Regions from separate parts of the Sutcliffiella sp. NPDC057660 genome, predicted to be linked through region 1. Evidence: a T-box and tRNA genes for the amino acid it is inferred to sense, from the RefSeq annotation. Region 1 holds a T-box; the other holds one or more tRNA genes.
What was found. A T-box is a leader RNA that pairs with one kind of tRNA and senses whether it is charged. The one in region 1 lies ahead of leuS (leucine--tRNA ligase), so its partner is inferred to be a tRNA-Leu.

Region 1 (14,363 bases):
CTTTGATATTAGAGGCCTCTTTCACCTGTTTTTCTATTTAAAAACGGAAATCTGTTCCCGAAAAGGTACATTAATAAATTGCTGCGATAGCTTAGGAAGAAGTAGATTCCCGCTCCAACAGCTGCACTGATGAATATCACGATAATTGCCTGCAAGCGTCCATCGCTGTATGGAATGAATCCTCCCAATAACTGAAGTACGATAAACACTCCTACTATCATGGCAATATTGAAAATGGTCATCAGCATCGTTCTTCTGAAAACGATGGAATAGTCAAAGCCTGTGTATTTCTTTATAGCCCATAGATTCATTACTACACTTGCAGTATACCCGATTCCGGTTGCGACAATCGATCCTTCTGCACCCATGAGGAAAATAAGCGGGAAGTTGAGCACAAGCTTCAACCCTATACCAAGCGCCAATCCATAGACTGTATATTTCTGGCGGTTAATTCCTTGCAGGACAGATGCCGTTACTGTGAAAATGGCAAGCGGGATCGCAGTTGGTGCGTACCAGGTCAGCAAATATCCACCAAGCTCATCGTAGGAATAAAAGGCTGCGTATGCCGGTCCGCCGAGTATGGAAAGACCGATGCAAGCTGGCAATGTTAAGTACAGCAGTATTTGAAATGTCTTGCTCATCTGACGCTGCAGGACATCCTGGTCATTACTGATAAAAGACCTGGTGATTGCAGGCAATAATGACAAGGCAAATGCAGTAGCAAGCGTGATTGGGATCATGACAAGCTTTTGGCCGTAATTGTTGATGATTGCAAAAGCATCACCGGAATTGTCGTACCCAGCCATCGCCATTATTTTGTTAAAGCTGAAGGTATCTACCAATTGATACAAAGGCATGGCAAGTCCGACAAATACGAAAGGAGCCGCATAAAGGACTATTTCCTTGTACATTTCCTTGTAGGATATATCCATGGTACCCTTATCCTTCTCCAAAAGGGTGTCCAAATGCTTTTTCCTGCTGAACCAGTACCATATGAGTATGGCAAGTCCAGCGACCGCCCCGATAAACGCACCAAAAGTGGCATAACCAATTGCGGTAGGCAGACTACCTTTTGTTACATTCATGATTATGTATACACTGCCCAACAAGAATATAATCCTTGCGAGCTGCTCTACAACTTGTGAAACGGCTGTAGGCCCCATTGATTCATGGCCTTGAAAGAATCCTCTAATCAAACTCATGACAGGTACCAGTAATAGGGCAAAACTGACCATTCTGATTACCAATGTTATATCATCATAGGAGTGCTTACTGCCTTCATTGATGATCATCGGTGAAAACACCGGTGCAAGAAGATATAATACGAGAAAGGAAACTATACCTGTTATACTCATTAACAGAATACCGGAGCGGAACAGCTTTCTCCCGACTGCGTACTCATCCAAAGCATTATATTTAGCGACGAACTTTGATACTGCCAATGGCACGCCCATTGTTGCCACACTCAAAACAACTGAGTAGAGAACATAGGCATACGTATATAATTCTCCCCCGCTCTTTCCTACCAAAGTATAGAACGGAAAAATATAGACTAATCCTAACACCCTGGAAAGCATCGTTCCCAAAGTTAATATAAATGTACCTCTTAATATATTCGATGTTGACATAAAATCCCTACCTACTATATGTAACTTTTTGTCTAACCTTAGTATTTTACCATAAAGGGTGTTGACGTGTATGTTTTTTACCAGCCTGCAATGACGCTTCTATTGAGTGAAATATTGGAAAAAGCGATGAATGGCGTGTCATCCTCCAAGTGTTCAAATGCCTCTTTGCAAATGACTACATTGAACTCCCCATAAGCATCCGCCTCGAGAAGAAGCCGGCCAGCTTCCTCCCGGGAAAAAAGAACCCCGAATTCATCTTTGTTATTTATCCTCGCACAAAATATGTAAGCATCCATCTCTTTTTCATAGAGCCATGCATAAGAATACTTATTTATTTTTGTCGGAATGAGATCATCTAATGATGGTATGGACAAGAGCAGGACGGGAATCCCGCCATCGATGGTCCATCCACCGTCTTCAGGATGATGCGCTTCGGTTATATTTGGTGAATAATTCATTGTATACCCCTTTTTCGTTAACTTTATCTCTCAAAATCATACGGAAAGATGTCTATTTTGTCCAACATCCGTTTACAGTATATAATAAAGGATAGGTTTTCTAAATTTAGTTGGTTGGTGAAAAGATGAAATATGATGTAATAATAATTGGCGGCGGTCCGTCCGGTCTGATGGCCTCCATAGCTGCAGCGGAACAGAAAGCACGTGTCCTTCTGTTGGATAAAGGAAATAAGCTTGGCAGAAAGCTGGCGATCTCAGGCGGAGGGCGCTGTAATGTGACAAATAGGCTGCCTGTTGATGAAATCATCAAACACATACCCGGTAACGGAAGATTCCTATACAGTGCGTTTTCAGAGTTTAGTAATGAAGATATCATCAAGTTTTTTGAAGGGCTTGGTATTCAATTGAAAGAGGAGGACCATGGCCGCATGTTCCCTGTGACCGACAAGGCGCAGAGTGTGGTGGATGCCCTTTTGGATAAAATGAAACAGCTGAAAGTGGAGATCCGTACAAATACCGCTGTAGAAACGGTGGAATATGACGAAGAACGAACCAAAGGGGTCCTGCTGAAAAATGGGGAATTCATCGAGTCTACATGTGTCGTCATTGCGGTTGGAGGAAAATCGGTACCGCATACAGGTTCTACCGGTGATGGCTACCCATGGGCAAAAAAAGCGGGACATACAGTGACAGATCTTTTCCCTACGGAAGTTCCATTGACTTCAACAGAGTCTTTTATCCGTGAAAAACGATTGCAGGGGCTGTCCTTGCGCGATGTTGCTCTAAGTGTATTGAACCCTAAAGGCAAATTGGTCAAAACACATCAAATGGATATGATATTCACTCATTTTGGTGTGTCGGGACCTGCAGTATTGCGTTGCAGCCAATATGTTGTGAAAACGATGAAGAAGTTTAATGTTCGAACCGTCACAATGAACCTTGATGTTCTTCCAAGCATCAATGAGGAGCAGGTTTTCCAGGAACTGCACAAACTATTAAAGGACGAACCAAAAAAAGCCATTAAGAATGTTCTTAAAGGAATTGTGCCTGAGCGGTACTTATTATTTTTATTGGAGCAATGTGGTATCGATGAACAGGAAATTGGTGCAACTTTAGCACATGAGAAAATAAGGGACCTCGCGAAAATGTGCAAGCAATTCCGCTTTGAAGTATCCGGCACGTTATCCATTGAGAAGGCATTCGTGACCGGTGGCGGTGTTTCTGTAAAGGAAATTCATCCAAAAGAGATGGCTTCCAAACAGAAAGAAGGATTATATTTTTGTGGGGAAGTACTTGATATCCATGGATATACTGGTGGTTACAATATTACATCGGCTCTTGTTACCGGAAGGCTGGCAGGCTTGAACGCCGGGAAAAAGGCAGCAAGCCTACGCAGTTACCATTAATACAAACGAGAATACTAGTCCAAGTCCTACACCATACATTGCGAATTCATTCATAAATGATTTGTCCTCAGTCATTACCGTTTCGTTTTGAGTGTGGTGGTTCATGTTCCATCCATCCTTTCGAGTTTGTTATGTTATTAGATTAGACGCTTGTCCCAAATAATTGTTACAGCTTCTTAATAATTGTTTCTTGTTTTTAATAAGTTACTTATCTCTACCCACATTTACGAGCCTGATAAACATCTTTTTCGGATTTTTTCAGGCTCTGAATATGACCATTGCCGAAAAGCAATAGATCTGCTCCTCTTCCTCCAGTAAACATCCCACCTGATACTTGATATCTATCAAATCCCTGTCTGCAAGCCCTCTCAGAAAGTCGTTTACCGAATCCTCGAGGTCCCGCTCATGCTCTTCATCAAACATTTTGATTTGAATCAAGCCAGTACACCTCCTTTTACTTTTATGTATAGGAGAAAATAGACGTATTTATACCACAGCCGAAGAGGAAATTCAAAAAAAAACACCCCCGAAGAGAGGCGCCTTCCTTTAGTACCCTAGCACTTTCATCATTCCCAAATAAATGAAGACGGCCGCAAACCCGATAGAATACTTGCTGACTTGAAAATAAGTGATGGGTGGTCGTTGCTCTTTCAATTTTCCCATCAATTCCTTGACGAATTGATGATTCCTGAATTTCAAGAAGAATACCTGTATATCACTTTTATCAAGATCCTTCCAATTGATTTTGATTTCCTCATCACTATCATCCAAATAATAGTAGGTTATGTAATTGCTGCTTAAGTAATCTTCGTTCCCCTTCACTTCTCTAATATATTCGTAGCCATTACTGTCCAGGTGCTGTTCCAAAATCGCAAAAAATGTGTATGGCTCATAGCTCCATACATGCATTTCCGTGTTCTTCCGCTCCTTCACCAATGTTAACAGACTAATCAGCAAGGGGCCGGCGACCGCCACAAAGACTCCCTTTTGCAATTCCATTTGAATGAATGCAATCAACAATATAAGAGAAAACATGGCACCATACAGGATGCGCCGGTATCGGTCACTGCTTGAGATGGAAGAAACACCTTTTGATCTGAATTTTGATACACTTTCATAGATAAGAAGCAAACCAATGAAGATTAAAAACAAGTAGAATGAATGCTGTTGAATGAATTCCATGTGATCCCCCCCTTCTATATCTACGATTTGCAGGGGTTGTTGGTTTCAAGGAACTAGATTTTTATTGTATAGAATGTACCTTGAGTGGAGTTTATATAATCTGCCCCTGAACTTTGGATAATTCTTCTGGCAGTATGAGGTTTATCAAGTAATAGATATCTCCTAAGCTCTTTATTATTGATTGTTGGACTAATGAGCAATGCATAATCCTCCAATGCAGGTAGATGTGCAGTTGCTGACACGAAAGAGCAATGCTTACAAAGCCATTTTCCATGGTGCCATGTCATGGGGGATGTAGTAATGCACCTTTGACAAAATACTCCAGGTATAATATCGCTGGGAATAATTCCGAATTGAATTATCGGACTAGTTTCAGATGGGGTATCTTCTTTGATAAAAAGTGAGGATATTCTCTTATAATCTTTCTTACTTAAGATTTGATCGGGGTATTTTTTCAGGTAGTTTTGAATTCTATCGTGAAGTGCTGGAGCTTTTATTACATGCCTCTCAACTAAGCCATGCAGGGAATCGACCTTAATGACAGCTTTAGGGTTTACCATTACAATCAACCGTTCTATAGGTAGCAGGGGTAGATTTTTTGACTTCATCCATTGAATCAGTTTCATTTCCTGCATTTTCACTTGTAAGATGGGATCAGGGAGTGAAAGTAATGGGTTATTTTCGACCTCTTGTATTACCTGTTGAAATTTTGGATCAAAGGATAGTGTACCTTTATAGTTCTTCACCTCCAGAATAAGCATGAAGTTGGGATGGAGGAGGGTGTTGTCCATTTGGAAAAATGATTCTTTAGTATGCGGCAGCCTGAGATCCTGGAAGATAGAAAATGGAGGATTTGTTTTAGGCAGAAAGTCCATATAATAGTCCAGGGATTGCTCCCCCTTGTAACCAGCCTGTTTAATACCGTGTTCCCTTACAATATCCTGATATCTCCAGTGGTCTTTACGAGCTCTTCTTGTAAGTGCCTTCAACACTCTTAACTGATAAGATATGTTTCTATGTTTTTATATCAAAAAATCACTTCTCTCTTCTTGGGATTAACCGATACTTTCGTTACCCCACATTTGTTTTCCTTCAAGAGAAGTTCGGAGATGGTTTTCAAGTTTTTCATTTTTAAGATGATTGGATCGAAAAAATGTTGGTTTAGTTTACTTTTATAGATCATTTCTTCCGTTTACATATCAAAATTGCAGTTTGTGAAGCATTTAGGATAATTTTTGGGTTTATATGAGGTTAAGAAATCATTAATCTGATGTGATTCTAACAAAATTAATAATCATACTAACAAATTAACAAATCATTCTAACAATTCTTCGTAACATTCTAACAGATTCCTAATTCATTCTAACAAATCCTGATTGCACCTATTCACAATCATCCAATCTCGCCACAATTAAAAAGGACCAGCATAAGCCAGTCCCACTCCTCAATACAAAATTATTCCACGTCGCCTTCCCACTCCAGCATGCCGCCTTCCATGTTTCGGACCTTATATCCCTGATCCTGAAGGTAGTGGCAGACATTTTCGCTGCGGCGGCCTGAGCGGCAAATGACGATGTATTCTTTTTCCTTATCAAGCTGATCCAGACTTGCCGGAATATCCCCCATGCGTATGTGCTTCGCTTGCTTTATTTTACCTGTTTCAATTTCTTCATCTTCACGGACATCAACAAGAAGCAGTTCTTCCCCTGCATCCAATTTCTTTTTCAGTTCATCTGTTGTAATGGTTTTAATCTCTTCCATTTCGTAAAACCTCGATTCTATGTAGTGTGTAAAGATACATTCATTCTAACAAAAATAAAACAAGACTACCAAATCTCCGGCAGCCTTGCTTTCATATATCAAGAGAAATCAGTTCGCTACGATATTCACCAATTTACCGGGAACAGCGATGACCTTACGAACCGTTTTTCCTTCGATGGATTCTTTTACTGTTTCATCAGCAAGTGCGATCTCTTCCATTTTTTCACGAGTTGCATCTGCCGGGACATAAAGTTTCGCTTTCAGCTTACCGTTTACCTGAACAACGATTTCCACTTCATCCTCGACTAGCTTCGCTTCATCATACACCGGCCAAGCTTCGTACGTGATGGTTCCTTCGTTGCCAAGCTTCTCCCAAAGTTCCTCGGCAATATGCGGACAAACTGGGGACAATAGCTTAACGAATCCTTCCACATACTCTTTAGGAATAACATCCGCTTTGTAGGCATCATTGATGAATACCATCATTTGCGAGATGGCCGTGTTGAATCGAAGTCCTTCATAGTCCTCGGTTACTTTTTTCACCATTGCATGGTACGTTTTCTCCAACGTATCCTCTTCCGTCAATTCCACGACTTTGGAGCTTAGCTTGCCATTCTCTTCGACAAACAATCTCCATACACGGTCTAGGAATCTGCGGGAGCCGTCCAATCCGTTTGTGCTCCAGGCGATGGAAGCTTCCAAAGGTCCCATGAACATTTCGTATAGGCGTAATGTGTCTGCACCATGGCTTTCCACGATATCATCCGGGTTCACTACATTCCCTTTTGATTTACTCATTTTCTCGTTATTGCTACCTAAGATCATCCCTTGGTTAAATAGCTTTTGGAATGGCTCTTTAGTTGAAACTACTCCGATATCGTAAAGGAATTTGTGCCAGAATCGGGCGTAAAGCAAGTGTAGTACAGCATGCTCCGCTCCACCGATATAGATGTCCACTGGCAACCATTCTTTTAATTTTTCAGGATCAGCCAGTTGTTCGCTGTTATTTGGATCGATGTAGCGCAGGTAGTACCAGCAGCTTCCAGCCCAGTTTGGCATCGTATTCGTTTCGCGACGACCTTTTTTGCCTGTAACAGGATCGACCACATTGACCCAATCCTCGATTGCAGCAAGTGGAGATTCACCGGTGCCGGAAGGACGGATGTTTTTTGTTTTAGGTAAAAGAAGTGGCAATTCTTTTTCCTCGATGGCAGACATCGTTCCATCTTCCCAATGAATGATTGGAATAGGTTCACCCCAGTAGCGTTGGCGGCTGAATAGCCAATCACGAAGACGGAAAGAAATTTTCTTTGCCCCTTTTTCGTTTGTCTCTAACCATTGAATCATATTTGTAATGGCTTCTTCTTTGCCAAGCCCATTCAGAAAATCAGAGTTTACATGTTCTCCGTCACCCGTGTAGGCTTCTTTGGTTACATCCCCACCTGCTACAACTTCCACAATCGGAATCTCAAACTTTGAAGCAAATTCATAGTCACGCTCATCGTGTGCAGGAACGGCCATGATGGCACCTGTTCCATAGCTCATCAATACATAATCCGCGATCCAGATTGGAAGCTTTTCACCATTGGCAGGATTTACTGCATATGCCCCAGTGAATTCCCCTGTTTTTTCTTTGGAAAGCTCGGTACGCTCCAAATCACTCTTGCTTTGGATTTTTGTAATGTATGCTTCGACAGCATCGCGCTGATCCTCGGTTGTAATCTTTTTCACTAATGGATGCTCAGGAGCTAATACTGTATAAGTTGCACCAAAAAGTGTATCCGGTCTAGTTGTAAAAACAGTGAAGGATTCTTCTGTTCCATCAATGTTGAAATGGACATTGGCACCTTCTGAACGGCCAATCCAGTTTCGCTGCATTTCCTTCAAGCTTTCCGGCCAATCCAATTCATCCAAGTCATCGATAAGTCTGTCTGCGTAGGCAGTGATTTTCAGCATCCACTGCTTCATCGGTCTGCGTTCTACAGGATGGCCACCGCGCTCACTTTTCCCATCGATTACCTCTTCATTCGATAGAACGGTACCTAAAGCAGGACACCAGTTAACCGGAACTTCATCAACATAAGCTAAGCCTTTTTCATAAAGTTTTAAGAAAATCCATTGTGTCCATTTGTAGTAGTCGGGATCTGTTGTGCTTACTTCTCTATCCCAATCATATGAGAATCCCAATTCCTTTATTTGTCTGCGGAACGTGTTGATGTTTTTTTCCGTGAATTCAGCAGGATCGTTACCAGTATCCAACGCATATTGCTCAGCCGGTAATCCAAACGCATCCCACCCCATAGGGTGTAAAACATTGTGACCTTGCATTCTTTTCATTCTGGAAAGAATATCTGTTGCTGTATAGCCTTCCGGATGCCCAACATGCAAACCAGCACCTGAAGGGAAAGGGAACATATCAAGTGCATAAAACTTCTCTTTTCCTTTTTCCTCATGTGTTTTAAATGTTTTGTTTTCTTCCCAATAATGCTGCCACTTTTTCTCGATATCCTGATGTTGAAACGACATCTTCATTTCCTCCTAAAAAATAAAAATAAATACAAAAAACCCCTCATCCCTATAAAAGGGACGAGAGGTTTGAATATACATAACCTACCGCGGTACCACCCAGATTATTATCACAAATATGATAATCACTCGAATCCTTAACGCGGATGATACGGCAAAATATTACTGCCTTCATAGGAAGGGTTTCACATCTGCTACTCCAAGGCGAGTTCATGAACGCTCGTTTGTTGACTCTCACCACCCGTCAACTCTCTTGTGCTCGTTTCGTTCACTACTGATCCTTTTCAACGTATAAGTTTTGTTGTTAATCTGTATTGTAAAGAATTTATTGGAAAACTTCAAGGGGTATTTTCATTAATCATTATGAACTTTTTTCAAACTAATTATTCTCAGCAGTAGTTAGCAGCACTCTTTTTTGTTGTCTGAGTCCTTTTGGTTGCTCTCGCAGCATTTTTCTTCCTGGACTTCCACGATCTCCACTTTGCAACAGTCATCCTTCTTTTTCTTGAACATTAAAAACATCATCATCTACTCCTCTTAATATCAATTTTTTTTGATTAATAAAGCGTTTTTTATTCACAAACGCAGCAAGGTTCCTGTTGGTCATTCCAGCTTTTTGTCAGCTTCAAGGAACTCATTTTGAATGGATTACCGATTTTCTTTCTTTCACCCCTTGAAGCTTTTGCCATCATATGAAGCATTTGTTCTTCCCTTAGGCTGTTGATTTTTTGGCTGTTCATATTTGCCAATGTATAAAAATTGGTATGCATTTTAATCTCCCCTTAAATCAATTTATTTTGATTATCTACTTTGATTATATGCGGAGAGGAAAATATATGCAATGAAGTTAATCAATTTTATTTGATTAATTTTCGACAAAAAACGCCAGATGCCATGCAGCACCTGGCGTTTTCATTTATTGCACGGTATACCCTCCGTCAATAACCGCAGCCTGACCAGTGATTCCAGCAGCTGAATCACTGGATAAAAACATCGCATAGTCTGCAATTTCCTTTACTTGAAGCAATCTTCTCTGCGGGACAAGGGGATAGATGACCTCTTCCAATACATTCTCCAATGGAACTCCCCTGGTCTCCGCCAAGTCTTTGAGCTGATTTCGTACCAATGGCGTATCCACATATCCTGGACAGAGTGCATTGACCGTGATGCCATGGGCAGCTCCCTCGAGAGCGGTGACCTTTGTCAATCCTATTACCCCATGCTTGGCACTGTTGTAGGCGGCTTTTCCCGCAAAGCCGACCAAGCCGTTGATGGAAGCCATATTGATAATACGGCCGGATTTCTGTTCTTTCATAATCGGAAAGACATGCTTGGTTGCGACGAATGGAGCAACCAGCATCACTTTCATCAAAAGCTCAAACTTTTCCGTCGGGAAGTCTTCGATCATGGAGACATACTGAAGGCCCGCGTTGTTGATCAATACATCCATACGCCCGAACTCCCTGATCGCAGTATCGATTGCATCTTTTATATCATTTTCAGATGTCACATCACATTTGATTCCTAATGTCGTCAACCCTTGCTTGTTTAAGGCAGAGCTTGCAGCTTTCACCGTTTCATTATTTAAATCCGTCAACACCACTTTAGCGCCAGCTTCTGTGAATTGTTTTCCTATTTCATATCCAATTCCCTGGGCTGCTCCTGTGATGAGGACAACTTTATCCTTTACCAATTCTGCTCACTCCTCAATGTTTTTAGATACCAAGTCCAAGTGAGAACAATGCGATCGCAATCGCTACACCAATCAATGGAACAATTACCGTAACGGCAGCGACAGGTCCATAAGCCGCCTGATGGGTCTCTCCACAAATGGCACGGACGGTTGTTACAACATAACCGTTATGCGGAAGGGAATCCAGCGCACCGGAAGATATGGCAACCGTACGGTGAAGGGCTTCAGGATTTACACCCATATCAATATAGTGCGGCGCAATCAACGGAAGTGCGATTACCTGCCCGCCGGAAGCGGATCCTGTCATACCGGCAATGACGCTGACTGCGATCGCAGCTCCGATAAGTGGGCTTCCCGGGATGCTCGTCATCGCGGATACAACCTCGCCAAATGCAGGCACTGCTTTTGCAACTCCACCAAATCCTACTACAGCGGCCGTATTACCGATGGCGATCAAGGCTCCCATCGTACCTTCGGAAATTGCGTTCCAGAAGGATTTGAAATAGGCTCTACCAACAATGTAAGTGGCTATGATCCCACCCAATAAAGCAATGATCAAGGCAGATTGTTTTAGGTCATCATGGAAATAGAAGCTGATTCCAAGTACCACCAATAACGGAATCATACTGACAAACGGGTTTGGAAGTTTTCTGTTTTCATCCATCACCGGATCGGATGCTCTTGCTGTGAACGTTTCGCCACGATTTACCGCATTTGTGATCATGCGCTTTAACCACCAGTAACCAAAGATCATCATGAATACAGCAACAATTAAACTGACTTCCCAACCGGCATAAGGACTTGTGTTAAGATAATCAATCGGAATCCAGTTCTGGATCTCCGGGGAACCGGCAGAAGTCATCGTAAATGTGACGGAACCGAATGCAAGTGCCGCCGGAATGAAACGACGTGGTAAATCAGCCTGTTTGAACAAGCTGATTGCCATTGGATATACAGAGAAAGCAACTACGAATAAGCTGACTCCTCCATAGGTTAAAATGGCACATGCTGCCACAATGGCAAGTACGGCATATTTCATCCCAAGCTTATCTACAATAAACTTGGAAACAGAGTCTGCTGCTCCACTATCCTCCATCACTTTCCCGAAAATGGCCCCAAGCAGGAACATTAGATACCAGGCAGTGACGAAGGAAGAAAAACCGCCCATATAGCTGCTTACAAAGTTAACTTCCCCTTCTTCAACCAATTGTGGAAACAACGGCATTCCACTTAATACTGCAACAAATAATGCTGACAGCGGACCTACTACAAGCAGGTTCATCCCTCTCATCGTTAAAAAAATTAAAAGTGCCAAACCTCCGATAAGACCAATCATGCTGAGCATTTTCTTTCCCCCTTGTTTTACGGTAAACGCTTTCATAAATTCGAAGCATTTTCCTGTTAATTTTGTCTTCCTCTTTCCTATATGCAAAAATCGTGCCAACTCGTTGAATCCATCAACCGCAAATGTTTCAATTTTCCGAACTTGCATATTTTCCGAAAGTTCGGACTAATAATCAAGCAACCTTCGTCCACCTTGATAACAAGAGAGTCCAGATTTCTGGACTATTTTCCGGAATTCTGGACTCGCTTAGCCTATGTGATATTTCTTGATTTTTTCATATAAACTCGATTTGCTTATTCCAAGCAGTTTCGCAGCCTCCAGCTTATCGTCATGCACATTCTCCAATGTTTGTATGATCGCTTGCTTTTCGGCGTCTTCCAATGTTTCCTTCAGTGATTTGGAACCGATCGGAATGGAGTATGATGCCGTTAGATAATCAGGTAGCGCTTCAAGTGTCAATTTATCTCCTGTGGAGAGATGAACTGCAGCTTGAATGACATTCTCCAATTCCCTGATATTGCCCGGCCAGCGGTAACGAGATAAAACTGATAGTGCATCCGGAGTCACAGATGTAATTCTCCTGCCGGTCCTTTTACATATTTTCTGGATGAAATGCTCCACAAGCATCGGGATATCCTCGGTTCTTTCCCTTAAAGATGGAATGTGGAACGGAATGACGTGAATTCGATAATAGAGATCATCACGGAACCGCTTTTCCTCCATCATCTTTTCCAAAGGACGATTGGTGGCTGCAATCACCCGGACATTCACTTGTACCGGTTTTTGTGCACCTATCGGTTCCACTTCCCCCTCTTGCAGCGCCCGAAGCAGCTTTATCTGCATAGGGAGCGACATATCCCCTATTTCATCAAGGAATAGGGTGCCGCCATCAGCCAGAAGGAATTTCCCCTTCTTCCCTCCCTTTTTCGCACCTGTAAAAGCCCCTTCCTCATACCCGAAAAGCTCCGATTCCAGAAGATGCTCAGGTATAGCGGCGCAGTTTATTTTAATAAAAGGCATGGAGCTCCTGTTACTCAGCTGGTGAATACTATGTGCAAAAAGCTCTTTGCCTGTACCGCTCTCACCACGTATCAGAACGGACACATCACTGGATGCGATATGCTTTACCTTCTCCTTCAACGTCTGTATGAGCTTGGACTTTCCGATAATGTCCTCTAAAGTATATTTGACTCCTGTTTGCTGTTCGTACTCCTGCAAATAATTTCGAATTCTTCCCAGCATGCTTTTTACATGGCTGTTCATTTTATCCCATTCGCTTGTATCACGGAATATTACCGTTCCATATGCACCAATCACTTCTTTGTTGCTATTGAATATTGGCACTCTATTGGCAATCATGTAATTGCCCCTAATATATTGTAAGTCCGCCAGCTCCTCTTTGCCTGTTTGGACGACATGGTGCATGCGGGTATTTTCAATTACCTCTGTAACATGCTTGCCAATGACAGTCTTGCTATCCACGTCCAAAAAAGCGCTATAGCTGTCGTTCAAATAGATGATTTCCCCACGATGGTCGACCACCACAATCCACTCAAAGGCATTGGCAATAATCGTATCCATCATTTCATCTGTCAGTAAACTATCCTTTACTCCCATCAAAAATCCCTCCTGCATGTCCACTCTACTAATATATCATAAAATTCTGACACGTTTTAAAAGGAATATTTTTGGAGAAAATCAGTTTTGAAGTATTGCAAAATGTTAAAATGAACGTAACATAACAAACTTCATCAGGGAGGAATGCCCCATGCCAGACTGGTCCTATCATGGCATTTTTAAACCTGTCCTTTCCATTTTGCCGCCACTAGCGGCAAGGGAGTTCATTCATCGTGGAATGAACACCATCGCTTCCCTTCCATTCGGGCTGGGATCACATATCATCAATTTTCTGGGACGTGAAGAATGCTCTCCGCTATTACATAAGGAAATTCACCACATAGATTTCAAGAACCCTGTAGGTTTGTCCGGGAAGATCGATCCTTTGCTCTCCGGTACCAGGGCTTTTTCGAATTTGGGATTCGGTTTTCTAGAGATTGGTCCTGTTACATTGGAACCTCGGGAAAACGGGCAGCAACCGATAAAAGATAATAAAGCAAAGCGCATAGATTTTCCTGAAGTACTACCATCCATCGGCTTAGAGAAAACAATCCACCAGCTTCGGAAACTGACCAAAAAACAGCCGATTTTCCTTCGTCTCTCCGGCAGCAGGCAAGAGGTTGAGAGGATGGCGGCAGAACTTGATCCCTATGCTGATGGCTACATTGTGGAAAATATGCAGACGACGCTGGGTCTTCACACCAATAAGCCGATTTGGATTGCGACGTCTTGCATGACTGATCTGTC
Region 2 (14,363 bases), on a different contig from region 1:
ATTATTATTACGAAAATATTAAAAATTCTACAAATTAGGCTCTTGTGAATTTCTAATTTTTAGATTATTATAAAATTCAGTCAGGCTAATCCATGTATTTCACGGATTTGCTTTGTAACAAACATAATTCAGGGGGGTAAACAGAAAATGAAGTCAAAAAAGAATGTATTCTTGATGCTTCTTCTTTCACTGATGCTGGTCCTATCAGCATGTAGCGGTGGAAACAGCAGCAACAAAACAGATGGGGATACTACCGGTGAAGATGCCGGTAAAGAAGGCGGAGAGCTAGTATTCGTAATCTCTCAAGATGCGCCGACACTTGATCCTCACGGAATGAACGACACTGCGACTACAAATGCAACAACTCAGCTATTTGACCGTTTAACGGAATATGCTGCTGACGGAAGCGTAGTACCTGCACTTGCTGAATCTTTCGAAGCGGTGGATGACACTACTTGGGAATTCAAATTAAAAGAAGGCGTTAAATTCCATGATGGCACTGATTTCAATGCAGATGCTGTTAAAATGACAATCGAACGCATCATCGATCCTGAATTCGCATCTCCACGTGCTGTAGTATTGAACATGATCAAAGAAGTAGTAGTAGTGGATGATTACACTGTTCAATTCAAAACAGAAAAACCATTTGCGCCGCTACCAGCTCACTTAGCGCATAATGCTGGTTCTATCATCGCTCCTTCTGCAATTGAAGAAGAAAACAGCGGCGGTAAAACAGTTTCCGAAAATCCAGTTGGAACTGGACCTTTCAAATTCGTTTCCTGGTCTACTGGATCTGAAATGATTTTTGAAAAGAACGCTGACTACTGGGGAGAAAAGAAGGCAGCTGTTGATACATTGAAATTCGTAGTAGTACCAGAGCAAGCTACTCGTATGGCAATGCTTGAAACTGGTGATGCTCATGTAGCACAAGTTGGTGCATCTGATGTAGAGCGTGCTAAAGGAATGGCTGATGTAACAATCACTTCCGAAAAAAGTACTCGTATGGACTACTTAGGATTCAACATGAACAAGGCTCCTTACGACAACCTGAAAGTGCGTCAAGCAATCTCCATGGCGATCAACAAATCCGACGTTGTTGACGGAATCCTGGATGGCCAAGGTGTACCTGCTGTAGGACCACTTGCTCCTACAGTTGTAGGAAACTTCCAAGACCTTAAACCACTGGAGTATGACGTAGAAGCTGCGAAGAAATTGATGGAAGAAGCTGGATTCGCTGACGGCTTTGAAACTACTCTATTCGTAAACGAAGGTAACAAAGAGCGTTCTGATATTGCCCTTCTTGTACAAGATCAATTAGCTGATATCGGAATCACTGTAAACATCGAAACTATCGAGTGGGGTGCATTCCTTGAGAAGACTGCTGCTGGTGAGCATGAGCTATTCATCCTTGGATGGACTACTGTAACAGCTGATGCGGACTACGGTCTATATGCATTGTTCCATTCATCCGCTTTCGGAGCGCCTGGTAACCGTTCTTTCTACAAAAACGAAAGAGTTGACGAACTACTTGACCTTGGACGTTCTGAAACTGACCAAGCTAAGCGTGACGAAGCATACAAAGAAATCTCTGAAATCCTGGTAGAAGAAGCTCCAATGGTTTACTTGCAACATCCGGACTTCATCTACGGAACTAATGGTGTCGCTTCTGGTTTATTCGTAAACTTCAGTGGTACTCCATTCTTCAAAGATGTAAGACTAAAATAATCGTTTCATAAAGAGATCCTCCGCTTCTTGGAAGTGGAGGATCTTTTGTTTGTTCCATTCTATGCCGACTGGAGGTTTTTATAAGATACAAAGAGGATACTAATCAGAGTAAGTGACAGTAAAATGAAAAAGGCTGGCAATGTCATGGCTTCTGGCAATAGTATGCTTGCAACCATCAACAGTCCACCGATAACCATAGGATAGGAAGCAGGTCTAATAATTTTATTCCATGCATGATTCATGGAAGGGCCTTTCACATGATGGGATGATTGTTCTGGAAGCTTGAATCTTGGAAGAGTATTGGCAGTAGCAATAAGGGAAAAACCAACAATAAGCGGCACCATCATCAGCAGGTTGAAGCTGTTGCCTGAAACTGTATAAAGAAGCGCGATATGAAACAGGAAAAACATAAATGTAAAGGAAAGGAATATGCTTTCAAGACCGTTTTTATATCTTGTATAGTAGTTTTGCAATGCCTTTTGCCTGGAAATCAATAGCAAATTGCTATTCAGAAGAATAAGAGTCAAGGGAAGCACCCAAACGATTACCTCCTCCTTTCCGTACTTTTCTTCCACTACCTCCATATCCGAACCTAAAAAAAAGATGCTTGCTCCAAAAGCAACAAGTATAAGCAATGTGATCAGACTTTTTTTCATCATAGTGTTTTTCCTTCCCCCTTGTTTTGATTAAATTGAATAATCCACTTCATGACATCCTGAAACACACTCGAATTTAAAGAATAATAAACATACTGCCCTTTTTTCTCGGCAAAAACGAGATTCGCATTTTTCAATACGGACAAATGCTGTGAAATACCCGGCTTGCTCATTTCGAAATGATCCGCAATCTCCCCCACAGTCAGATCCCTGTCACGAAGCAGATCCAATATCTTTCTGCGGTTTTCATCAGATAGCGCTTTAAATAATTCATTAATTGACAATGGCGAACCTCCTTTTAAGCATTTAAGTAATTACTTATTTAATTACATGATAACTGTTTTGGGATTATAATGCAATTCTTTTCCCGAAAAAGGAATTCCCAAAGAGAGAATTCCTTTAAATTCACTATTTTGATATATATATCACTCAGCTAGCGGTATTCTTATCCTAAAAGCCGTTCCTTTGCCATACTCACTCGAAGCATCGATCCTTCCTTTCAGCAGTTGAACAATTTGAAAGGAAATGGTCAATCCTATACCTGTTCCCATATCTTTGGTCGAATAGAAAGGAGTCCCGATTCTGCTCAGTTGGGCAGAGGTCATTCCAATTCCGTCATCCGCTATTTCGATAACCGCATTTTCCTTTTCGCGGAAAGCATGGACAGATATGGTACCCCCTTCGCCAATGGCCTCTATTCCGTTCTTGATGATGTTTATCAGAACCTGTTTCACTTCATCCTTATTTGCTTTAATGTATAATTCCCCTTCAATCGAATGCTGGAAGGTAATGCTCTGGATATTCGTATAAGTGGACATCAGCTGCACCACATTTTCAATTTCCTTTGTGAGATTCATTCTACTGAATTCCTGTTTATTGGGTTTAGCAAGTGAAAGATAATCCTGAATGATGGCCTGTGCCCGATCGAGCTCTCCTATCGATATTTCAATATATTTTTTCTGTGCATCATTTAAATTTCCATCCTTGCTCATCAGCTGCAGGAATCCGCGTGTGGAGGTCATCGGATTTCTCACTTCATGTGCTACAGAGGCTGCAAGCTCACTAACGACCTTCAGCTTTTCAGATCGCTGCAGTTCACGCTGTAAATTCATCTGCATATTCAAATTTTCAATGATTAGCATCACAGTTACCAATGTCACCCATGTAACAAAGGACACAAGAAAGGTGACGAATATCTCGTCATGTTCATTTATCAGGATTAGACGTACGGTCCTTGTCAGTGTAATGAAGAAGAATAGAATGCTGACAACCAGAATCTTAATCTTTTTTTCCAACCCCTGAAACCACATAGAAAAGATGGATAACAGCACCGCCACGATAGCATAGTTCACCACCATGATCAGAAAGCCAGGTTCATCCAAAATAAACAAATATCCCAGCATCGCAAGCAACAAGGTAATTCCAAGGATCCAACCCCCATACATAAATGCAAGGATGATTGGAATGATTTTCTGGTCATAGGTATCTCCATTGGTCACTTCAATCGGGAAGGACATCGTAAAAATGAGCATAATCAGCAATACCATAAGAAATTCATAATTGATTCTTTTCGTAAAATCCGTTATGCCTTTGCTTAAAAATTGATGATAAAAAAGAATAGGAAATAATATGATTAAGACATGATATAAAACGTGCCCGATATTTTCAAACATACCAACGCTCCTACAGGCCTAGACTCGACGTTAATTTATGTATTACTTCTAATACTTCGCCTTTCGCATCATTTTCTCCTTCTGACAGGCAAAAGAAAAACCAGCTCAATAGGCTGGTTTTTCGTTATGCATATTTCATTTCCTGTTCTTTCTTAAAAAACTCCTTCATCGCATGAAATACATCCGGCTTCTGCTTCAGAATGTAGTGACGGAATTTTTCATCGTTGACATTTTTATAGGCTGACATGAGAGTGGAGTGCCTATTATACTGATTTACCTCTCCATAGCCGAACATATTGGATACCTTCATCAGCTCCCCTACCAGCTTCACACAGCGTTGATTATCAGAGGTCAGGTTATCCCCATCTGAAAAATGGAACGGATAAATATTAAATCGAGTTGGATTGTATTTCGTATCAATCAGTTCCAAAGCTTTTCGATACGCCGACGAGCAGATCGTACCACCGCTCTCACCCTTGGAGAAAAAGTCCTCTTCACTTACGACCTTCGCTTCCGTATGATGGGCGATAAATTCAATTTCCACTGTTTCGTACTTCGTGCGCAGAAAGCGTGTCATCCAGAAGAAGAAGCTTCTGGCCATGTACTTCTCCCACATGCCCATGGACCCGCTCGTATCCATCATCATTAGCACCACTGCCTTGGATTCCGGTTTCACCACTTCATTCCATGTCTTGAATTTCAGGTCCTCCTGAAAGATGGGATGAAAGCTGGCAGTTCCTTTCATGGCATTCCGTTTATATGCCGACATCATGGTACGCTTCTTATCGATATTCCCCATTAATCCGGTGCGTCTTATATCATTGAATTCATAGTGTTCTATGATATTTTCATCTCGTTCCTTCTGCTGCAGATTCGGAAGCTCCAACTGGTTGAATAATGCGGCCTCTAAATCCATCATCGATACTTCCGCCTCATAATAGTCCTCACCAGCCTGATCTCCTGCTCCCTGCCCTTTTCCTGGACCCTTCTGCTGACCCGACCCGTCCCTGGCAACCACATCGCCTACCTGACTTTCTCCATCGCCTTGGCCAACGTGCTTGTTTTTGTCATAATTATAACGAATTCTGTACTCATCTAAAGACCTGATTGGAATCTTTACGACCTCTTTGCCATTTGACATTACAATGTTCTCTTCTGTAATAAGATCTGGCAAATTATTCTTGATAGCCTCCTGGACCTTTTCCTGATGGCGCTTCTGGTCGTCGTGGCCTTTTCGATGGAGGGACCAATCCTCTTTGGATACTACAAAATTCGTCTCATCTGACATCGTCATTCGATATCCCTCCTTTTATTTGGTTAAAAAAACATTTTTACACTTACCGGAACATTTTTGTCATAAGTCACATACAATATCTTGTTGAAATTTTAAAGAGACCAACCTTCTATCAAAAGAAAGGTTGGTTACTCTATCCTATGCACGCAAACGGAATAATTGACAGATTATTTAGATAATTAGGCTCGTAATACGTCAAAATTAGACAAGCGTCAATGCTTTCTTAGTATTACTAGATTTATGCATAAAGCAGCTCGTTTTATACTGATATAGAAAAATAAAAAGGCTGGGACAAAACTAAAAAATGCCAATAAAAGACGAACTATATAAGTTCCGGCTCTAAATACCGCTATTGATTTCCGTGCAAGACTTCGCTTTCCGCGGTGACTCGTGAGCCTCCTCGGCTTCGCCTGCGGGGTCTCACATTGGCCACTGCTCCTGCAGGACAAGGAAGGCTTCGTAAGCCATACATCGCACGCAGAAAATGCTCGCATTTTCAAGGAGTCTCCGTCTTGCACTCCAATCAGCCGCTGGTGTAACCTAGAAACTGAACAAATACTTCAAAAAAGACCCGAACTAATTGAATTTTTCAATCAAATTAGTTCGGGTTTTATTTAGGCTAAAACACTTATGTCCCAGCCTCACTCTTTTTCATTTTTTTCATTATCTTCATGCTGCTTTGGATCCCGTTCCTGGTCCGTTTTATTTTCCTTAAGCTGCTCCATTTCCTTAGCCAGCTTTTCCATTTCCTTTTCGTTTGGCGCCATTGTATTTTCTATTTCATTAGATTTTTCTTTTTTCATTGTTATCACCTCTTATTCTTAATTTTCCCATTCTGAGTGGATATGAAACCAATGAGCCTGTTATTGTGCCTTCCTACCTATTTTGCGAGTTGGAGGAGGGGGTATGGACTTGGTATCATTATGATGAGCTTTTGGAGGAGGGATGAGGGGGATGAAGCTCTTCATTGAAACTGTGAAAAGCTTTTGAGTGGCTTTCTTCTTGTGAAATGTCCATCATAAGCTTGATGATGGACTTTTTTGCCGGATTCTTCATGCAAAATGGCCTTCATAAACCGGATGATGGACTTTTTTACTGGTTTCTTCATACGAAAAGGCCTTCATCAAAACGATGAAGGCCTGTTTATTTTACTCTCGTCATCCACTATCTGTTCAGCAAGCTTCCCACATAGCGCAGCAGGTCATTGGCGGAGGTGGAATTATAGCCGTGCTCATCCACCAATCGGGCCACTACCTCATTTATCTTCTTCAATTGCGTCTCATCCGGGGTTTTAGAAGAAGTCGTAATCTTCACCACATCCTTCAAATCAGCAAACAGCTTCTTCTGGATCGCTTCTCTCAGTCGCTCATGGGAGTTGTAGTCAAACCGCTTCCCTTTGCGCGCATAGGCGGAGATGCGAATCAGAATCTCTTCACGGAATGCCTTCTTCGCATTTTCCGATATACCGATCTGCTCCTCAATGGAACGCATCAGCTTTTCGTCAGCACTCATTTCTTCCCCGGTTAACGGATCACGCAGTTTCGCTTTATTGCAATACGCCTCCACGTTATCCAGGTAGTTATCCATCAATGTCTTCGCGGACTCCTCATAGGAATACACGAACGCTTTCTGGACTTCCTTTTTCGCAATATTATCATATTCTTTTCTGGCAACAGAGATGAAGTTCAGGAATCGCTCACGATCCTCATTCGAAATCGAGGCATGCTGATCAAGTCCTTCTTTTAGGGAACGCAGCACATCAAGCGCATTGATGGATGGTACCTCTTTTCGAATAATCGTGGACGAAATACGGTTGATAACATAACGAGGGTCGATCCCGCTCATACCTTCATCCCCATACTCCTTTTTCAGCTCCTGAATATCGACCGAGTTGAAGCCCTCCACCGACTCTCCATCATACAGGCGCATCTTCTTCACCAGATCAATATCACCACGCTTGGCTTCCTTCAAGCGGGTCAGAATCGTAAACATCGCTGCCACTCTTAACGTATGTGGAGCAATATGGACGTTCGCAACATCGCTCTCATTAATCATCTTCTCATATATTCTTTCTTCTTCTGTAAGCCTCAAGTTATATGGAACCGGCATTACGATAATCCGCGAATGCAAAGCCTCATTCTTCTTATTAGCAATAAACGAGCGATATTCCGTTTCGTTCGTATGGGCCACAATCAGTTCATCCGCACTGATGAGCGCAAAACGCCCAGCCTTGAAATTCCCTTCCTGCGTCAAGGACAATAAGTGCCATAGAAATTTCTCATCGCACTTAAGCATCTCCTGGAATTCCATCATCCCACGGTTTGCCTTATTGAGTTCCCCATCAAAACGATAGGCACGCGGATCGGATTCAGAACCAAACTCCGCAATGGTTGAAAAGTCGATACTGCCAGTCAGATCTGCAATATCCTGCGACTTCGGATCGGATGGACTGAAGGTACCAATTCCGACACGCTGATTCTCCGATAGGAAAATCCGTTCCACCAATACATCCTCAATACGTCCTCCATATTCCTTTTCAAGCCTCATCATATTCAATGGCGAAAGATTACCTTCAATTCGAATGCCATATTCCTGATAGAAGTCATCCCTTAAATGGTGCGGGATCAGATGAAGGGGATCCTCATGCATCGGGCACCCCTTGATAGCAAAAATTGCTCCACGTTCTGTATGGGAATACTGCTCCAACCCTCTTTTTAAAATGGTGACGAGCGTCGATTTCCCCCCACTGACAGGTCCCATCAGAAGAAGAATCCTTTTTCGGACATCCAACCGCTTTGCTGCTGGATGAAAGTACTCCTCCACCAATCGCTCCAATGCTTCCTCCAAGCCGAACAAAGCACTGCTGAAGAAATTATACTTCCGCTGGCCATTTACCTCTTCCACGCCAGCATCTTTGATCATATTGTAAACCCTTGAATGAGCGGATTGCGCTACCCATGGTTCCTTATTTATAATCTCCAAGTACTCTCCGAAGGTTCCTTCCCACTTCAGCCGCTGTTCTTCTTCCCGATACTTTTCAATTTTTCTTAAAATATCCATAAGGACCTCCCCTTTATTACATCTTCAAGAGCGTGATTGCGTGATTAATATACTCTATGCCCATCCTGAGTGAAACATGCTAAGAAAAGCGGAGCCTGCGAAGCTAGACAATGAACAGCGGAACCAGCTCGCTTAGCCCCGACATAAAAAAGGCTGTCATAAATTATCCACACATTCCATTCACATTACTTGTCCTTTGGGATATAATATAGATAGTATGCTTACTTGAAACTACCTTACATAAGGAGGAATTAACGATGGGAACAAGCGGATTCCTGATTCTTGCCGTATGCCTTGCTTTCCTTACAGCAATTTTCACTGCTGGCTTTGAAGGAAAACCAGGTACTCGTAAAAAGTAATTACAGCACATACAAAAAAGGCCTCCACATGGAAGGCCTTTTCTATTTACACTTCCGGACACTCGATGGAAAGATCCGGATAGCCCTGCTGTCGCAAAGCTTCATATATTAAAATTGCTGCGGTGTTCGATAGGTTCAACGAACGGACATTGGTCGTCATCGGTAAACGCAGGCACTGCTCTAAATTGCTCTGAATCAAGTCCTTCGGCAAACCGGTCGTCTCTCTCCCGAAAACAAAAAAGTAGTCTTTTTCCAGACTGCTGTAATCAAAAGAGCTATGCGTTTTTGTTCCAAACTTCGTAACATAGAAAAATTCAGCTTCCTTGTGTTTCTCAAAAAATTCTTCCAAAGAATCGTAATATAACACGCTCACAAATTCCCAATAATCCAGGCCAGCTCTTTTCAGCATTTTATCATCTGTCGAAAAGCCTAAAGGTCGGATCAGGTGCAAAGTAGTGTTCGTTGCTGCACAAGTACGTGCGATATTTCCAGTATTAGCCGGAATCTCTGGTTGATATAGTACTACATGTAATCCCACAATCGTCACCTCAATTTATACCTCAAATATTTCCTATACAACAATACCTTTTTATTGAATGAGAATCAACCTTTAATTCCTGTCGATGATATGAAAAAATTTGTATTTGATATTCGGTGTATATGCTGTGGAATCCTCATACTTCCAATACCGCATTCTACTATTATAAGTGTGCGCATTTACCAGTGGTTCATTATTCGGGTCCTTGGCTACCACAATCGTATTATGGTCAAATCGACCATCACCTTCAAAATCATAACAGATGACATCCCCTGGCATGAGTAGATCCGCACGCGCAACCTCCCTTGACTTCATTCCTGATTTTGCAACAGGGAGATACCATCGGAGGGCATTTGCGACAGTCCACGTGTAGCTCCAGTCTTTGTTCCTCATCCACCACGCACCGCTTTTCTTCGGATAACCAACCATTGGAGCCCCGCCTTCATGCAAGCACTGAGAAATGTAATTTGTACAGTCCACATCAAATTTCTTGTACTTTGGATTAAACGTATTCCACCATTGCTCCGCGTAGCGCACCGCTTCCAACCTATTGTAAGTAAATCTCACATTTCTATCCAAGTCTTCCTCCTCCACGGATGGAAGGGAGACCTCATGCATATTCGCTCCCTCTTCATGCAAGGGTATATCTTGGACCACATCCCCCCCGTGACAAACTGCATAGCGGTGATCGGATTCCTCCTCCATATACAACTCTTCATTTAGTTTTATGAGGTACCTTACATGCACTTCATATATGGCTGTCTCCTCGTCCATATCCCTGTTCATAGATAGGATTCTCCCCATTGCGGAACATTTCACGATTTCCGCTCCTCGCCTTCTATGCATCTCCTTCTTTCTTGAAATAGTATCTTCATTAATAAATGATCTACCTGTTTGCCTGCTTTTATATACATACTGATCCAACCTGTCCTGAACATGCAACATAAGCTTCTCTCTCATGTACAACCCTCCATCATATTATCCTTATATTCATAGTATGATGGGGAATTGATAAACATTAGAAAAAGTTGGAATACAAAAAAGACGAGAGTTTCACCCCTCGCCTTTTAGCATCGCCATTCCTTTATCGATTTCAGATAGTACAACCTCGTCCTGTTCTGTCTCTTTTAACTTTATTAATGCTTCCAACGCAGATAAGTCACCTATCTTTCCGACAGCCCAGGCAGCAGTACCGCGAATAACAGGCCTAGTATCATGCTTCATCAATTCCAATAGATCAGGAACAGCCGTCTTGTCCTTATAATGTGCCAGCGCTAAAATGGCATTACGCTGGATTGGCTTCTTCCCTCTCCACGAGCCGGATATCCTTCCAAACCTATCCTTGAATTCCCTATTTGATATCGTAAGAAGAGGCCTCAGCTTTGGCTTCACAATTTCTGGATCAGGCTCCATTTCAGGATGCAAATGAAAGTCCATCCCCTTGTTTTCAGGACATACCGTCTGACATGTATCACAGCCATAAAGTCGGTTACCGAGCTTTGACCGATACTCCTCTGCCAGAAAACCTTTCGTCTGTGTCAAAAAAGCAATGCATTTATTCGAATCGAGCTGTCCACCTTGAACAAGCGCACCTGTCGGACAAACCTCCACACATTTATTGCAAGTACCGCAATTATCCTCCAAAGGCTGATCCGGCTCAAAGGCAATGGTCGTAATCATTTCCCCAAGGTACACATAAGACCCAAACTCGGGAGTAATGATTGCACAATTCTTACCGCTCCAGCCGATCCCTGCACGTTCCGCTACAGCACGGTCACTAAGCTCACCTGTATCAACCATTGATTTCATAGATGCATCAGGATGTTTCTCCCTTATGAATGCCTCCAGCTGCTGGAGCTTATCCCTTAATAAATGATGATAATCCACTCCCCAGGAAGCACGGCAGAAAATCCCTCTCCGATCCTCCCGTGTACTCCGTGGAGCATCCTTTAGCTTCGACGGATAGGCCAAGGCGATGGCAATGATTGATTTAGCTCTTGGAAGCAGCAATTCAGGATTCGTCCTCTTCTCAATATCCGACTCCTCAAAGCCGGACTGAAACCCGTTTTCCTGCTGAACCCGAAGCCTCTCCTTCAATCCGGTAAAGACACCTGCACTTGCAAATCCGATTTTATCGATACCAATCTCTTTGCTAAAAGCAATTATCTCGTCTTTCAGCTTCTGGTTGGCTATATTCAAAATAAACACCTCCTTTATAAAAACGGCTTAAAGCCTTTCTATCAGTCATCATTTCTATATCCTAAACGAAATATGTTACACTTACCATATTGAAAACAATGGAAGGGATGAAAAGTATGAGAGTAACGCTGGAATCTACAGTCAAAGAACTTATCCCCAATGCAAAATTCGGTATCATATTCTATGAAGATATCACAATTGGCAGCTCTCCTCAAATGCTGAAAGGAAGGATCCGATTATTCCAGGAATCCTTGAACATAGACCTAGTGGATAAAGAGATGAAAGACATTCCGGGAATAATGGAATGGCGATCTATTTTCAAACAGACCGGAACAGACCCTTCCAGATATCGTCCTTCAGTGGAAGCCCTTTATCGCCGTATAAAAAAAGGACAGTTCCTGGAGCCTTTCAACTCTGCTGTAGACCTGAATAATTTCTTTTCCCTGAAATATGAAATCCCTCTTGGCATCTATGATTCCACTAAGATTAACGGGGATATCTCCATCACAATTGGAGAGGAAGATAACACCTACGAAGGACTGAACGGCCGTGAAGTCACCCTTCATAACATGGTACATACAAAAGACGCCACAAGCTCCTTCGGCAGTCCCTTTGTAGACAGCAAAAGAACAGCCATCACAGAAGCCACCACCTCAGCAGTACATATCATATACCTTAAACCCTCCATGGACAATACAGAATGCCAAGAAATGCTGGAAGCCATTCTAAAAATGTTCACCCAGGTCCATGGCGGCACGGGACGCGTGGTCATGGTGGGGACAGGTTCCTTGTCCCACATAAACAGAACCATGTAAATGGAGAGCCTCTTCTTTAAACTAGAAGGGGCATTTTCATTCGTACCCATATATGAACAAATTAAAAAACGCAATGCATCGTTTTCAAGAAACGAGACACTGCGTTATATACTATGTATGGAGCGGGTGATGGGAATCGAACCCACGACATCAGCTTGGAAGGCTGAGGTTTTACCATTAAACTACACCCGCATAGACAGGTTGGATAACTTGTCTATAAAATAAGTACCGGTGGCCGGGGTCGAACCGGCACTCCAGAGGAACACGATTTTGAGTCGTGCGCGTCTGCCAATTCCGCCACACCGGCATAACAATAACTCAACTATTCAAATGGTGCCGAGGACCGGAATCGAACCGGTACGGTAGTCACCTACCGCAGGATTTTAAGTCCTGTGCGTCTGCCAGTTCCGCCACCCCGGCTTATATAGTTATAAGCCTTCGTTTTTGAATAGTGGAGGTGGCAACCGGATTTGAACCGGTGATAAAGGTTTTGCAGACCTTGGCCTTACCACTTGGCTATGCCACCTGAATTTTTTTTGGAGCGGAAGACGGGATTCGAACCCGCGACCCCCACCTTGGCAAGGTGGTGTTCTACCACTGAACTACTTCCGCAAAATGGCTGGGCTAGCTGGATTCGAACCAACGCATGTCGCAGTCAAAGTGCGATGCCTTACCGCTTGGCTATAGCCCAATAATATTGCTTTTAATATTTATGCTATTTGTATTGATCTATATGACTAAATCAATCATTTAAAAATAATGGGGCGACTGATGGGAATCGAACCCACGAATGCCTGAACCACAATCAGGTGCGTTAACCACTTCGCCACAACCGCCACAATATGAATATAATTGGCAGGGGCAGTAGGAATCGAACCCACACCGGAGGTTTTGGAGACCTCTGTTCTACCGTTAAACTATGCCCCTATAGATGAATATGTTACTCTTTTTAAAAAAATGGTGGAGGGGGGCAGATTCGAACTGCCGAACCCTAAGGAGCGGATTTACAGTCCGCCGCGTTTAGCCACTTCGCTACCCCTCCATATATGTGGTGCCGGCGATAGGAGTCGAACCCACGACCTACTGATTACAAGTCAGTTGCTCTACCAACTGAGCTACACCGGCAAATGAGAAAGGATGATTATTTTCACTACGTGAAAGAATCAAAGTGGCTCGGGACGGAATCGAACCGCCGACACATGGATTTTCAGTCCATTGCTCTACCAACTGAGCTACCGAGCCTTATAAATGGCGGTCCCGACCGGGATCGAACCGGCGATCTCCTGCGTGACAGGCAGGCATGTTAACCGCTACACCACGGGACCATTTTGGTTGCGGGGACAGGATTTGAACCTGCGACCTTCGGGTTATGAGCCCGACGAGCTACCAGACTGCTCCACCCCGCGATAATAATAATTAAGTTATAGTATTCTATAAAAACTTAATGGTGGAGGATGACGGGATCGAACCGCCGACCCTCTGCTTGTAAGGCAGATGCTCTCCCAGCTGAGCTAATCCTCCTATGTATGGGGAAAGTTATTTTCGCTAGCGCGAAAAAACTATGGTGACCCGTACGGGATTCGAACCCGTGTTACCGCCGTGAAAGGGCGGTGTCTTAACCGCTTGACCAACGGGCCAACAAATAATGGCGGAGAGCAAGGGATTTGAACCCTTGAGACGGCGTTGACCGTCTACACGATTTCCAATCGTGCTCCTTCGGCCACTCGGACAGCTCTCCATAATATGGCTCCACCAGTAGGATTCGAACCTACGACCCTTCGGTTAACAGCCGAATGCTCTACCGCTGAGCTATGGTGGATCAATATCAGCCTGGCAACGTCCTACTCTCACAGGGGGACAACCCCCAACTACCATCGGCGCTGAAGAGCTTAACTTCCGTGTTCGGTATGGGAACGGGTGTGGCCTCTTCGCCATCATTACCAGACAAATATTATTATAATATATCTTTGAAGAAAATCAAGCGTTTTTTTGCTATATTCCTTCAAAACTAGATAACGTTTTTTCTTACCAAGATTCACAAGTG

Region 2: it encodes a tRNA-Leu, which carries the amino acid that the T-box ahead of leuS (leucine--tRNA ligase) is inferred to sense. The anticodon was not compared.

Annotation. Positions count from the first base shown of each region.
Region 1 is NZ_JBHVHV010000015.1:113,370-127,732, forward strand. It holds gene ACFVAD_RS17840 (putative polysaccharide biosynthesis protein) at 9-1,628, opposite strand; gene ACFVAD_RS17845 (hypothetical protein) at 1,706-2,086, opposite strand; gene ACFVAD_RS17850 (BaiN/RdsA family NAD(P)/FAD-dependent oxidoreductase) at 2,212-3,492, shown strand; gene ACFVAD_RS17855 (hypothetical protein) at 3,475-3,597, opposite strand; gene ACFVAD_RS17860 (sporulation protein Cse60) at 3,751-3,930, opposite strand; gene ACFVAD_RS17865 (hypothetical protein) at 4,039-4,674, opposite strand; gene ACFVAD_RS17870 (nuclease-related domain-containing protein) at 4,728-5,663, opposite strand; gene ACFVAD_RS17875 (rhodanese-like domain-containing protein) at 6,130-6,435, opposite strand; gene leuS (leucine--tRNA ligase) at 6,544-8,961, opposite strand; T-box leader at 9,015-9,258, opposite strand; gene ACFVAD_RS17885 (hypothetical protein) at 9,361-9,489, opposite strand; gene ACFVAD_RS17890 (hypothetical protein) at 9,534-9,731, opposite strand; gene ACFVAD_RS17895 (3-hydroxybutyrate dehydrogenase) at 9,878-10,654, opposite strand; gene ACFVAD_RS17900 (GntP family permease) at 10,677-11,999, opposite strand; gene ACFVAD_RS17905 (sigma-54 interaction domain-containing protein) at 12,246-13,616, opposite strand; gene ACFVAD_RS17910 (dihydroorotate dehydrogenase) at 13,768-14,363, shown strand, end outside.
Region 2 is NZ_JBHVHV010000004.1:263,764-278,126, forward strand. It holds gene ACFVAD_RS05970 (glutathione ABC transporter substrate-binding protein) at 148-1,725, shown strand; gene ACFVAD_RS05975 (SdpI family protein) at 1,785-2,384, opposite strand; gene ACFVAD_RS05980 (autorepressor SdpR family transcription factor) at 2,381-2,659, opposite strand; gene ACFVAD_RS05985 (ATP-binding protein) at 2,807-4,054, opposite strand; gene yhbH (sporulation protein YhbH) at 4,179-5,348, opposite strand; gene ACFVAD_RS05995 (hypothetical protein) at 5,990-6,151, opposite strand; gene ACFVAD_RS06000 (hypothetical protein) at 6,313-6,456, opposite strand; gene ACFVAD_RS06005 (PrkA family serine protein kinase) at 6,513-8,408, opposite strand; gene trmL (tRNA (uridine(34)/cytosine(34)/5-carboxymethylaminomethyluridine(34)-2'-O)-methyltransferase TrmL) at 8,814-9,314, opposite strand; gene ACFVAD_RS06015 (amidase domain-containing protein) at 9,378-10,265, opposite strand; gene queG (tRNA epoxyqueuosine(34) reductase QueG) at 10,359-11,504, opposite strand; gene ACFVAD_RS06025 (B3/B4 domain-containing protein) at 11,621-12,319, shown strand; tRNA gene ACFVAD_RS06030 (tRNA-Gly) at 12,438-12,511, opposite strand; tRNA gene ACFVAD_RS06035 (tRNA-Leu) at 12,546-12,626, opposite strand; tRNA gene ACFVAD_RS06040 (tRNA-Leu) at 12,651-12,739, opposite strand; tRNA gene ACFVAD_RS06045 (tRNA-Cys) at 12,772-12,845, opposite strand; tRNA gene ACFVAD_RS06050 (tRNA-Gly) at 12,857-12,931, opposite strand; tRNA gene ACFVAD_RS06055 (tRNA-Gln) at 12,936-13,010, opposite strand; tRNA gene ACFVAD_RS06060 (tRNA-His) at 13,080-13,155, opposite strand; tRNA gene ACFVAD_RS06065 (tRNA-Trp) at 13,173-13,246, opposite strand; tRNA gene ACFVAD_RS06070 (tRNA-Tyr) at 13,278-13,361, opposite strand; tRNA gene ACFVAD_RS06075 (tRNA-Thr) at 13,369-13,444, opposite strand; tRNA gene ACFVAD_RS06080 (tRNA-Phe) at 13,489-13,561, opposite strand; tRNA gene ACFVAD_RS06085 (tRNA-Asp) at 13,569-13,644, opposite strand; tRNA gene ACFVAD_RS06090 (tRNA-Met) at 13,649-13,725, opposite strand; tRNA gene ACFVAD_RS06095 (tRNA-Val) at 13,765-13,840, opposite strand; tRNA gene ACFVAD_RS06100 (tRNA-Glu) at 13,882-13,956, opposite strand; tRNA gene ACFVAD_RS06105 (tRNA-Ser) at 13,966-14,057, opposite strand; tRNA gene ACFVAD_RS06110 (tRNA-Asn) at 14,064-14,138, opposite strand; rRNA gene rrf (5S ribosomal RNA) at 14,148-14,264, opposite strand.